One region of the Caproicibacter sp. BJN0012 genome, then DNA from elsewhere that is predicted to be linked to it. Evidence: riboswitches for the same ligand, from Rfam matches in the RefSeq annotation. Region 1 holds a riboswitch; the other holds the start of a gene.

The links. Region 1 has a riboswitch for cyclic di-GMP ahead of VA597_RS04470 (sigma-70 family RNA polymerase sigma factor). Riboswitches for the same ligand answer to the same signal wherever they lie in the genome.
Region 2: linked by a shared signal. The riboswitch ahead of VA597_RS15880 (sigma-70 family RNA polymerase sigma factor) and the one ahead of VA597_RS04470 (sigma-70 family RNA polymerase sigma factor) in region 1 are both predicted to bind cyclic di-GMP.

Annotation. Positions count from the first base shown of each region.
Region 1 covers NZ_CP142518.1:921,669-927,738, reverse strand. Annotated here, with positions in the region: gene VA597_RS04480 (helix-turn-helix domain-containing protein) at 19-342, opposite strand; gene VA597_RS04475 (helix-turn-helix domain-containing protein) at 675-857, opposite strand; gene VA597_RS04470 (sigma-70 family RNA polymerase sigma factor) at 854-1,264, opposite strand; cyclic di-GMP riboswitch class I at 1,676-1,769, opposite strand; gene VA597_RS04465 (hypothetical protein) at 2,708-3,400, opposite strand; gene VA597_RS04460 (ABC transporter ATP-binding protein) at 3,397-4,044, opposite strand; gene VA597_RS04455 (hypothetical protein) at 4,045-4,857, opposite strand; gene VA597_RS04450 (hypothetical protein) at 4,854-5,543, opposite strand; gene VA597_RS04445 (hypothetical protein) at 5,537-6,070, opposite strand, start outside.
Region 2 covers NZ_CP142518.1:3,222,724-3,228,793, forward strand. Annotated here, with positions in the region: gene VA597_RS15845 (FAD-dependent oxidoreductase) at 1-51, shown strand, start outside; gene VA597_RS15850 (hypothetical protein) at 172-360, shown strand; gene VA597_RS15855 (ArsR/SmtB family transcription factor) at 431-784, shown strand; gene arsB (ACR3 family arsenite efflux transporter) at 830-1,906, shown strand; gene arsD (arsenite efflux transporter metallochaperone ArsD) at 1,930-2,322, shown strand; gene arsA (arsenical pump-driving ATPase) at 2,467-4,203, shown strand; gene VA597_RS15875 (hypothetical protein) at 4,277-4,546, shown strand; cyclic di-GMP riboswitch class I at 4,642-4,733, shown strand; gene VA597_RS15880 (sigma-70 family RNA polymerase sigma factor) at 5,144-5,593, shown strand.

The DNA.
Region 1 (6,070 bases):
TATTTTGTTATAGAATTTTTATTTTGCAATTGCTACCATCGCTTCAATTACTTTAAAAACCCGTTCCCTGTCTTCAGCAGTCATGGTGTCTATCTCCTCGGATAATTTGGATGCCTTTATTTTATAGCCATTCCGTAGAACGTCAACCAATAAAAGATCAGCCGAGACATTCAGCGCGTTTACGATATCCACAAAAACTTCTAAACTCGGAGTCCTAACACCTCGCTCAATTGTGGAAATATAGATTGTGCTTAATCCAAGCTTTTCAGCAAGCTCCTCCTGACTCATTCCGGCAGTTTCTCTATATGCCTGTATACGACGTCCAATGCTTTTCCTGTCCATTTAGCTCCCTCCCTCCATTGTATTATTATATTACTATTAGTATCAGTATAAAGGAGAGGAAATATTTGAACAGAAACCAAATGTGTTTCTATAATACCAATAGTATTACAATCGCTATTTTTAGTGAAGAAAAGAGATGTACAGCTCCAGATGTTTTGATATCCCATTCCAAATTAATCAGGCAGACCGTCGCAGGACTTTCAGAATATCTTGTGTTACAACTCAATAGAATATATGAGGAAACGCCTGACCCAGTTTGCTTTACTTTAAGCAAACCGGGCGCTTCTTTGGCATTCCGAGGCCCCGAAAATCATGGCTCCCTTCCTCTTACTTTAGATCCTAATTACTTCAATACAATGCATAAAAACCATGCATAGCTCTTGATACAAATCCTCATCAAAAACACCGTCCACGGTAGATTCTTTGAGAAGTAAGGGCTTGTACATCTCTATCAGTTTTTTTATAGCAAAGTCTTCATTATCCTTTGCCAGAAGCAGCAACTCTTTGAAATTCATTCCTTTTTACCTCCTAATTCGTCGCGTAGTTTTCTAATCAGTCTGTAGTAAATAGAAGTTACAGTTTTATAGCCGATTCCAATTTCGTCAGCAATCTCCTCAAAGGAACGCTCATCTGATATCTTCATGATCAAGATTCGGAAGTCCCGCTTCTTGAGTTGTTCAAGCGCCTGATGAAGTTCTTTGTTTTCAAGTTGCTCCAAGAGTGGCAATTGAGATGTTATATCCTGCTCGGGCTGAAGTTCTTCTCGAATTTCCTGGTTATCCAAAGGCATTTCATTACTCAATCGCCTGAATTTAGCCCGTAAATACTGTATTTTTTTTCTATGTACTGCTGTTACGAGATAGGCTGTAAATTGATTTTGCAAGACATTGGATTCCCCAATGCCATTATTATATCGTTTCATGTTTTTCCTCCAAATTCTGAATTTTTTAGGGAATCCAAAATTTGGAGGGGGGGATCGACAATGTGCCGGTTTCGACGATTTTTTACAGCAATGGGAAAGGCATAGCTCGATATGTGTCTTTAACGATCGGAGTAACAACTTTCTTGTCGGCAATAAAAAAACAGCACTTTGCCCAAGTAGGCAAAGTGCTGTTTTTTTATATTGAATTGGTGGAGAATCTTCGTATGTACGAAGTGCCTCTTCCTTATTTCAACCTCCCAAAAAGCTGGAAACAGGTAATCATATAGGGGACTCCTTTTTCCTTTAGAGCATGGCAAAAACCAAGTATCTGATACCCCAGAATTATCCGTCAAAAGTCACATATATTGCAAAAGCCTGCCCTCATAAAAAGGGCAGGCCTTACGCGTAACTTCCGGCAGCCAGGCTATCGTCATGTTGTAAAACCAACATTTTAGATCCTGCGGCTTTGCGTCGCCGCCTTTCAGCGGTTTTGCCCTTGTGACTCTCTTTTCTTTTATAATTCTGCGTTTTATCTGGCTTACCAAAACGACACCTCTCTTTCCAGCCTTTTTTGGCAGTACAACCTCCAACAGTACAGTTCTTGTGCGCTTACAGCACTTCCGCAGAGGGTCCAGCAGGCTCTGGCAGAACAGCTCCGACAGAACATTAAATACCAATGCCGACACCTCGTTGGCCAACATAATTGTTTTTCACTTTTAACATATCGTAGCAGATATCCCTCCACTATAATAACAACTAAAGCCTTTGTTTTCTTACAGTTTTTAAGTTAATAATTTCATGGAAAGAAAACATCTAATCTCTTACTATTTTCTGTTGATCTGATTTGCCTTAACTTTTTCATATATTTTGTTCAGTGTAGCAGTTGTTTCTTCGCTGTATGCTCCAGAAGACGTTCGGTGCGTAATTCTGTTCATAAGCATTATGCAAGTGTTGATGATATCGCAGTCTATTTCATTATCTGTTCTGTATATTTCATTGTGGATGATGCGGTCCAGCTCTCTGCAAAGCCATTCCCGAGGAATCTTGGGGTTCCGTGGGTCATTAAGACAGAGCTCCAAGATTGATTTTATTTCCTTATCCGTTAACAATAAAAACACCTCCCTCGTGATTTTATATTTTTCATGATTACCAATACTCCCTAAACAAAGTCAGAAGCCAGGAAGCAACAGCTCCTGGCTTCACAATATAAGTTTGAATCCGGTGTTACTGTCTGCCTTTAGACCGCAGCTTTGCGCCCTCACTTTTTATGGGTATTAAGGTAAGCAAATCCGATTTACAACAGTAATAATCTATTAAAATCAAAGGTATTGAGAAGATAAGAAATTGGCCGAGTCTACCGCTTTTCAAGGGGGCTTTGCATTTTTTTAATAATTTTAAGTATGAGAATTTATCTAAGATAAAAAAGGAAGGTCCTGAACGAATCTATGATGATGTTAGCGGTATTCCAAGCTCCCCCAATACACCACTTTTTAGCTGATAATAAATATCTAACTGCTTTTTATCCTCAACAGGTATATCGTATCCCGCAAGCGAATTCATTGATTCCGGATTTTTGGCCCAACTGAATACTTTGGTTTGTTCTTGGTTGGAAAGGCGATATGCACCCGCTGCTGTCTGTGTAATTGGATAATACTGACTGTTTTCAAAATCAGTCAGTTTTCGCTCGGGATCAAATTGTACCTTTTTTAGTAAAAGAACATATTCACTGTTTTTCTGTAGAGGCAGGTATGCTTTGCTAATGGTGTTCACATAACGTGTATATGTGTACGTATCAACAGCTTCCAGAATATAAAGCTGTTTTCCGTTGAATTCAGAATCACCTTTATAAACCTCTTCAACTGTAACCGGTGAATAAAACCCTTCCCCAGTAACAAAACGATTTCCACTGTATTTTGCCCTTATAATAATGTCAGAGTTCTCTATTAGCTTATCAGGCATTTGATTCACATCTGTTACAGAAAATTCTTGAAAAACCACATCAAATGTATTCCCTGTTTCAAACCCGTAATTGTAAATGCTTTCTCCTGCATTTTGATAAGAAACACGGACAACTCCCGCCAGAACCAGACAGACTAAAGCTAAGACGGCAGGGATGCAATACCAGCGTTTTTTCATTTAGGCGCCTCTCCTTCCTTCAGACGACCATCTGACATTTTATAAAAGCGGCTGCATAGAAGCGTCAGATCCTCCTTGTTATGACTTGCCAGAATGATTGTCGCGCCACGCTCATTTTCTTCACGAACAATTTGCCGTACCAGATCGATCCCGTCGTCATCCAGCGCATTAGTCGGTTCATCTAAAAGAATAAGATCAGGTTTTTCCATAACTGCCTGTGCGATACCCAATCGTCGTTTCATACCCAGTGAGTATTTGTGGTAGGTACGCTTGTCATTGGGATTCAGTCCAACACGCTTAATATTTTCTCGGATATCGTCATCTGTGATTTTGTTTTGAATTGAAGCAAGTGTCTTTAAATTTTCAAATCCGGTATAATAAGGCCAGAATCCTACGTTCTCGATTACTAACCCCATCTTCTGAGGAAAGGAGATATCCTTGCCGAGTTGCTTCCCTAATACGGTTACCGTTCCCTTAGTAGGATAAATCAAGCCAGCAATTGAACGAAGCAGCATGGATTTCCCTGACCCATTCTGTCCGTATAAGCCATAAACTCCACCCTGCTCCAATATTAAATTGATGTCTATTAAAACTTTCTGTTGCTTGAGCACTTTCGTCAGATCATGGATTTCAATAGCATTCATTCAATTCTCCTCCTTTATTAAGTCCATTAGGTCGGCTTTTTCGATTTTGAGATACAGATAGCCGTATAACAGGATCCAGTAAATCAGCAAAACCACAAAGCTTTTCCAAAGCGCGAATCCCGGAACAGGGGCATATGAAGCGAGTGTTTGCCTCACCGCCTGCGGAATCGCCGCATCCGGATGCCAATGCAGTATTTGCCCGACCGGAGGCAATAGGGCAAACAACCATCCATTCCATAAAGCTGTTTGATAAGTGAACATGCCCACAAATAGGGAACCAACAAAAATGCATGCTGTAATAATAAACGCCTGAGAACTGCCCGTATGCAGAGATAAAAGATTCTGCAGGAATGATAGGAGGAACGAGGAAAGCATTGTGCACAGGTATTGCTCCACATAAAACAGAGCACTGCCTTGCGCCTCTAGGCCAGCCGCTCCGGCAAAACAAAACGCAAGCAGAAATATTACTATCCAAAAGAAAGCGATCCACAACAGCAGGCCGAATGTTTGCTGCCTCAACCATGTGCGCTTTGTTCCAATGCGCGGGAAGATATACACATAGCTAACTTTCATATCTTCCAAAAATAAATTCCCGGTTGAAAAGAAAATAAGCAGATTCGAAACAGTGAAAAGTAAGACGGACATTATGTTCACTTGCTCCCAAGGGCCAATAACATCGAATGTCCAGAGAAAGAAGCCTTCCACACTAATGAGAGCCTTCCCATATTGACTGGCCAGCAGCATTAGGAGAATAAAAAGAATAGTAGTGATTAACAGGCGCCATGGAGAACGAAAAAAATGTTTCAGCCTCACAATTTTCCCTCCCTGTTCTTCAAATAATCCCGACTCGAAAAACAAGAAGGAACTAATACCAAAAGTCCCACAGCAATTCCAGACATTATATAAAAAGTGGCCAATCCCATGGACGGGTCCCAGTCCATACCTGCCAAGAAGAAAACTGTATTCCAAGTTGGATGTATTCCCTGAACAATTTTTTCCGACCAAAGTGTTAAGTAACCGGCCAGAAATCCAAAAAGCGAATTTCGCATTGCAGTGGAAACTGTCATAAGAAATAATTCAAAAGTATAAACTGTCAGACACTGCAATAAAAACGATTGTAAAAAAAATACTTTGTTATCAAAATAAAAAAAGAATTCCCACTTCAAGGTATAGCATATCAAAGCAGAAATGTGAAAAGCAGTGACAAATATAATACTATCAAGTAACAAAACAATAGCACATTTTTTCCAAGATTCTCGGAAACTGCCGAAACGCAATATGACTAATTCTTTCTGAAAAAATTGTAAACTTGAAAGTGAATACATCCCAAGTAAGGGGAAAAAGAGAAGTAAGACATATGTGCTGAATGTAAGAATGCGGTAGATTTCCATTCCCCGAAAACCATCCTTAGCCACAATATACGAAGTAAAGAAAAGAATACAAACTGGCCCCCATGTAAAAAAAGAATGAAGTTTTATTCTATAAAACTGCTTTAACATCCCAGTTCATCCTTTGCATAATGAATTTTCCATTCAATGCAGAAAATATCAATTAAAAGAATGCAAGAGGTTTCAACCAGCCACCAAATATAATCGCCACCAATACCAATCCACGCATAACTTGCAATATTATCCTGAAAAGCGCGCGCTAAGCAAATAGGCAGAACCAGCCACAGCAAAATAGGAAGAAGCAGAACTGCAATAAATCTATTTCTTTGAAAGTATAGAGAGAATGAATATGAACACAATGCAGTGATCCCTGCGGTTACGGACATGCAAAACGAAGTTAGAATGTTGAATAGGTAAGGATGGCCGATTTGCAGGAATTTAATCAGTCCCGAAATATGCAGCAATTGAGTTGCATAGTCATCTACTACTAACGTTGATCCCATGTTGCGCATAACAGAGTACGGCATCGCAATGATCAAGGCAACCTGTTGCAGTAAAAGAGGAGCAGCAACAACTAAAAAGCCGGAGAGAAATACGCTAAGACCATTTGCTCGATAGTAGGCTGCCCGTCCCTCACG
Region 2 (6,070 bases), 1.3 Mb from region 1:
AATCTCTCGGGAGGTCATAAGCACTACTGCAAAATACATTCAGAGAAATAAACCGGTATTATGTTCTTGTAACAAATAGTCAACGAGAACATATAGTATGCGTATATGAGCATCTAAGTATAAAAGCTTTAAAGGTAAATCCTATTTAACTGAAAGGAGGAGGATTTTGGTATGAAAAACGATTTGAGTATTAACAACTTCAATGGTGTTTCATACAGAGATGATATTTCTTTCAGTATTATTAACATGAACGGAATTACAAATAAGGATGATATTTCCTTAAGTGTTAATGACATGAACGGCGTTTCAAATAGGGATGATATTTCCTACAGTATAAATAAAATGAACGGTATTTTATAAGGACAATGTCCGGATTTGGCTACGATCCAGCCAAAAGAAACATATAAAGCTCATAGGAAGGGAGTTGTAAATGGTTGAATTTTTCAAAGCCCTGTCGGAGGAAAGCCGACTGCGGATTCTTTCTTTGCTGCTTGAACGGGAGATGTGCGTGTGTGAAATTGAAGCATCCTTAAAAATGACACAGTCCAATGCTTCACGTCATCTGACCGCCTTAAAAAATTGCGGAATTCTTGACAGCTTCAAAAAAGCACAATGGACTTATTATCGGATCAATAACTGCTTCAAGCGCGATAATGCTGAGCTTTGGGAGTATCTCCAGTATCACTTGAGGGAACTTCCAACTTACAAAATTGATCTGGCAGAGTATCAAAAGTGCAGCGGTCAAAAGTTATGTGACACGATTTCTCCACAACAGAAACATTGAGATTGCAATTCAAGTTTTTTAGTATGATATTTAGGGGCGATTATAATGAGTGATGAAAAAACACAAGGCATTGGTTTCTTTGAGAAGTATCTGACGGTTTGGGTGCTTCTCTGTATGGCGGCAGGCATTCTGATCAGTAAATTTCTGCCGGTAATTCCTGCATTTCTGGAAAAACTTCAGTACGCGCAGCAGAATATTCCGATCGCGATTCTGATCTGGATCATGATTTATCCCATGATGCTGAAGATCAATTTCCAATCCATTAAAAACGTGGGAAAGCATCCCCTCGGTATCCTCATATCGAGCGGGAGCAGTTGGGTGATCAAACCATTCCTGATGCTGGGGCTGGCAACTCTCTTTCTTAAAATAGTATTCAGCGCCTTTATCCCCGCCGACCTGGCACAAAATTTTGTTACAGGCGCGGTCCTGTTGGGGACGGCTCCCTGCACCGCGATGGTGTTTGTCTGGAGCAATCTCGCCAAAGGCGATCCAGCGCACACCCTTGTACAGGTTTCGGTCAATGATCTGCTGATTCTTGTTCTGTTTGTACCGCTGGTTTCCTTCCTGCTCGGCGTGAACAACGTTCAGATCCCTTGGGATACCCTTATTTTCTCAGTCGTGCTCTTTGTTGTAGTCCCTTTGGTCGGGGGTGCTGTTACACGAGTTACGATGATCAAAAAAATGGGAGAAACGGCTTTCAATGAAAAATTTGTTTCCAAGTTTGACAATGTAACGACGCTGGGCTTGTTGCTGACTTTGATCATTATTTTCTCATTTCAAGGCAACATCCTTCTGGAAAAACCGCTTTATGTCCTGATGATCGCCGTACCGCTGATCCTCCAGAATCTTATCTCCTCTACGTTTACCTATTTGCTGTGCAAATGGACAAAACAGCCGCACAATATAGCGGCGCCGGCATCCCTGATTGCCGCTTCCGACTTCTTTGAACTTTCAGTCGCGGTAGCAATCTCGCTGTTCGGCCCAAACTCGCCGGTCGTGCTGGCCTGCACTGTCGGCGTCCTTACGGAAGTCCCTGTGATGCTGATGCTTGTCAGAATCATTACGAAAACCAAAGACTGGTATTACAAAGGCTGGCATTCTAAACCTGCCGTTAACAACTAATTTTATTTTAGGAGATGTCTTATATGAAAAAAATGCAAATCTTTGAACCTGCCATGTGCTGCTCAACCGGCCTTTGCGGAGTTGGAGTCGACTCCGAGCTTCTCAGGATTTCGACTGCCCTGAATACACTCAAAAAAAACGGGATCAATGTTGAACGGTTCAATTTGTCCAACGCTCCGCAGCAGTTTGTAAACGATAAGACAGTCAACCACTTTATCAACACAAAGGGCGTTGAAGGGCTGCCCGTCACTGTTTTGGATGGAGAAATCGTGATTGCAGGCCGGTATCCGACCAATGAAGAATTTGCCAACCTGCTCGGCGTTCCGGAAACTCTGTTCGGCGGAAAGCCGAAGGCCGTTAAAGTTACTCCGAGAAGGTCAGGCGGATGCGGCTGCTCGGGAGGAAAGTGCTGCTGATTTGGTTCATACTTTCTGCTGAGAAAGAGATTTAGCACTTCTAACAAGATGATAGGAGCATATCTTCCCAAATCAGTTATGTGAATTTTTCACAAGGGACGAGGATGCTCCTTATCTTTTTATCGAAAATTGGAGGTTATCATCATGGAGAATTTTAATCCGCAATCGATCAGGTTGACAAAATATTTATTTTACACGGGAAAAGGTGGAGTTGGAAAAACATCGACGGCGTGTGCTACGGCCGTTACCCTTGCGGATAGCGGAAAAAAGGTCCTCTTAATCAGCACGGACCCCGCCTCGAATTTACAGGACGTTTTCCATACGGAGCTTACGAACAAAGGGGTAGCGATTAAGGAAGTCCCCAATCTGGTTGTTTCCAACCTCGATCCCATACAGGCAGCAGCAGAATACAGGGAAAGTGTCATCGGCCCCTATCACGGCAAACTACCTGATGCGGTGATTAAAAATATGGAGGAACAGCTTTCCGGTTCGTGCACGGTCGAGATTGCAGCCTTCAATGAGTTTTCAAAGTTCATCACGGATGAAACGGTGCGAAAAGGCTATGACCACATTTTGTTTGATACCGCCCCGACCGGGCATACCCTCCGAATGCTGCAACTGCCGTCTGCGTGGAGCAACTTCATAAGCGAAAGCACGCACGGAGCTTCCTGTTTAGGCCAGCTTTCGGGATTGGAAAGTAAAAAGGAAGTTTATAAAAAAGCCGTCAAAACCTTATCCGACGGGAATCAGACGACGCTGATTCTTGTTTCGCGTCCGGAAGAAGCACCTTTGAAAGAAGCGGAACGAGCATCCAGGGAACTGGCGGAGATTGGTATCAACAATCAAACACTGGTGATCAATGGTGTGCTAACTTCTTACGATGACAGCGTTTCCGAAAGTCTGTATCGGAAACAGCAGGATGCGCTTCTGAGTATCCCGCAACGCTTGAAAAAACTGGTCGCATACCGGATTCCGCTCCGAGCCTATAACATTACCGGAATTGACAATGTCAGGGCTTTTCTGACCCAGAATCAGTATAGGGTCCGCGATGAAAAAATCAGGGCTAAATCGATTCCTCATCTGGAAGATGTCATTGACGATCTGTATCGCACGAATAAGAAGGTCATCTTTACCATGGGGAAAGGCGGCGTCGGGAAAACCACCATTGCGGCTGCGATTGCACTGGGTCTTTCAAAAAGAGGCAGGAAGGTTCATCTGACCACCACAGACCCGGCCGGGCACCTGAAATCCGTAATCAGCGAGGCCAGCGGCATCACCATGAGCCATATTGATGAACAAGCCGAACTGAAAAAATATCAGGAAGAAGTGCTTACCAAAGCGAGGAAAACCATGTCCGCTGATGATATCGCTTATATCGAGGAAGATTTACGTTCTCCCTGTACGCAGGAAATCGCAGTATTTCGGGCTTTTGCTGAAGTTGTAGAGAAAGCGGAAGACCAGACCGTCGTGATCGATACCGCTCCGACAGGACATACCCTTTTGCTGCTGGATTCCACCCAAAGCTACAATCAGGAAATCAAACGCTCCCAGGGCGAAATCCCGGAATCCGCGAGAAAACTTCTGCCTCGCCTCCGCAATTCTGATGAAACCGAGGTCATTATTGTAACTTTGGCCGAGGATACGCCCGTCTATGAAGCACTGCGCCTTGAGGAAGATTTAAAGCGTGCCGGCATCGAAGCAAAATGGTGGGTAATCAATTCCTCCTTCTACCGGACCGGTACAACGAATCAAATACTTTCTGCGAAGGTGAGCAACGAAATCGAGTGGATCAACAAGGTGGATGAACATTCCAAGGGAAATTTTGCGGTAATTGCATGGAGCGCTGAGGAAATCGAAGGAGATAAACTGCTGACAATATAAGCTAACACTTTCCAATGGGACGATTGTGTCATTATAAAGATATCATAAAATGATAGAACTGGAGAAATGAAAGATGAAAATTACAGAAGAAGCAAAATCCTTGATTCAGGCGGCATTTGATTCCAATGATTGTGACTGTTTAAAAGTATCACAGCAGCAATCCTGCTGCGGCACATCCTTGCAATTTGAACTGATCAAATTGCAAGCAGGCGAGAAGTCCGTCTCCATTGACGGGGTCCCTGTTATGATGGATGACCAGACTCAAACAAGGACAGAGGCTGTGACACTTGCAGCTGAAAATGGCGAGCTGACCATTCAGGACGATCAGTCATGCTGCTGTTGATGGAAACAGTAATATGGAATCCCCCCATTCCCTGCAAATCACGTGCGCCTATCATACGGAAGCACAAGCCGAAAGATGTTAAAACAACAAAATAGTCAAACCAAGGGCAAACCCATTTAACGATGGGGACGCAAAGCCATAGGGTCTAAAGTGCGTAAAAGCGCGCTATGACAGCCTGGCTGCCGGAAGTCGCACTTGAAAGCTTGCCCTTTTTACGGGCAGGCTTTCATTGTTTTTATAGCTTCTGACGGATAATTTGAACAAAGATCATTCATGGCTCTGCTATGTCCCTTGGTGAAAGGGGAACCCATGAGTATTCTTTACTTCTTCCTTTTCCGGAGGTTGAAATAAAGACGGCGAATCCCGTACACACTCGCCTCCATTAACTGAATATATTCAAAAATCAGCACTTTGCCGTCCCGGGCAAAGTGCTGATTTTTTATTTTCGACAACAAAAGCCCCGCCTCGACCGCTAAAGAACAGTTTCGATTTTAAGCTCTTTTCTTTTTGTAGAAGCGTGTCGAATCGACATTGCCGATCCCCTCCGCTTGTTCTTCATTTCCGGATTTCAACAATCACGAAATGGAGGACAAGCTTATGGCAAAGTATCGGAGAAAAACAAATTACCGGGATAAATATCCCGATGTAAGCAAAGAAATTATCGAGGTTCTGGAGAAAAGCGACCGCCTGATGGAATACCAGCAGTACGACATCAAAGTCGAACGGTGCAGGATTGATTATGGCAGTGGGACCGTTACATACATTCCAAGCCGGGAGGACTCCTACGAGCGGCTTCTGGAGGAAAACAGACAGTTTGTCACCGAGATTGAAAGTGTTGAGGATGCCGCGATCAAGACGGTGCTGATCGGGAAAATGCTGGCCTGCCTCAAACATCTCGCCCCGGAAGAACAGGAGTTGATCACCGCTCTCTTTTTTATGGATAAGAGCGAGCGCCAGCTATCCAGAGAAACCGGGATCGCGCAGCGGACAATTCACGATAGAAAGGTAAAAATCCTGGCGGAATTAAAAAAACTTATGGGAAAATAAAAATTTATCCGCTCAACCCCCTCACTCAACGTGGAAATAAGTGAGGGGGTTTTACTCTTCCCTCATTGCTCTTTGAAAATTTCATATCCGGCAGCATAAATACATGATCTGTCCGGCCGTGATGAGCGGCAGCGACATTGACGGGCGCGCCAAGACTACCTGCGGATGGGTGACAGACATCCGTTGAACCGATGGCATCGAAGGCGACGAGCGGCAAAGCCCGGTTATAAAGCAGCCCGTGGTGGGTTGTTTCGCAATGAAACGGACAGTGCTAACGCTACTTCCGTCCAGCCACAGCCCCGCCTGAAAGCGGGATCACGCAATGGGGGCGGCTCGGTGAGAACCACGGAGAGGTGAAATCCCTATGGTGTTTGCTTAACCGGCAAACCATTTATGTTGCCGCCCTCGCTTCGGGAAGCAGTGCCGAATAGAAGCGTCCAATCGATAAAATGAAGAACAAGCTTTATATAGATTTGA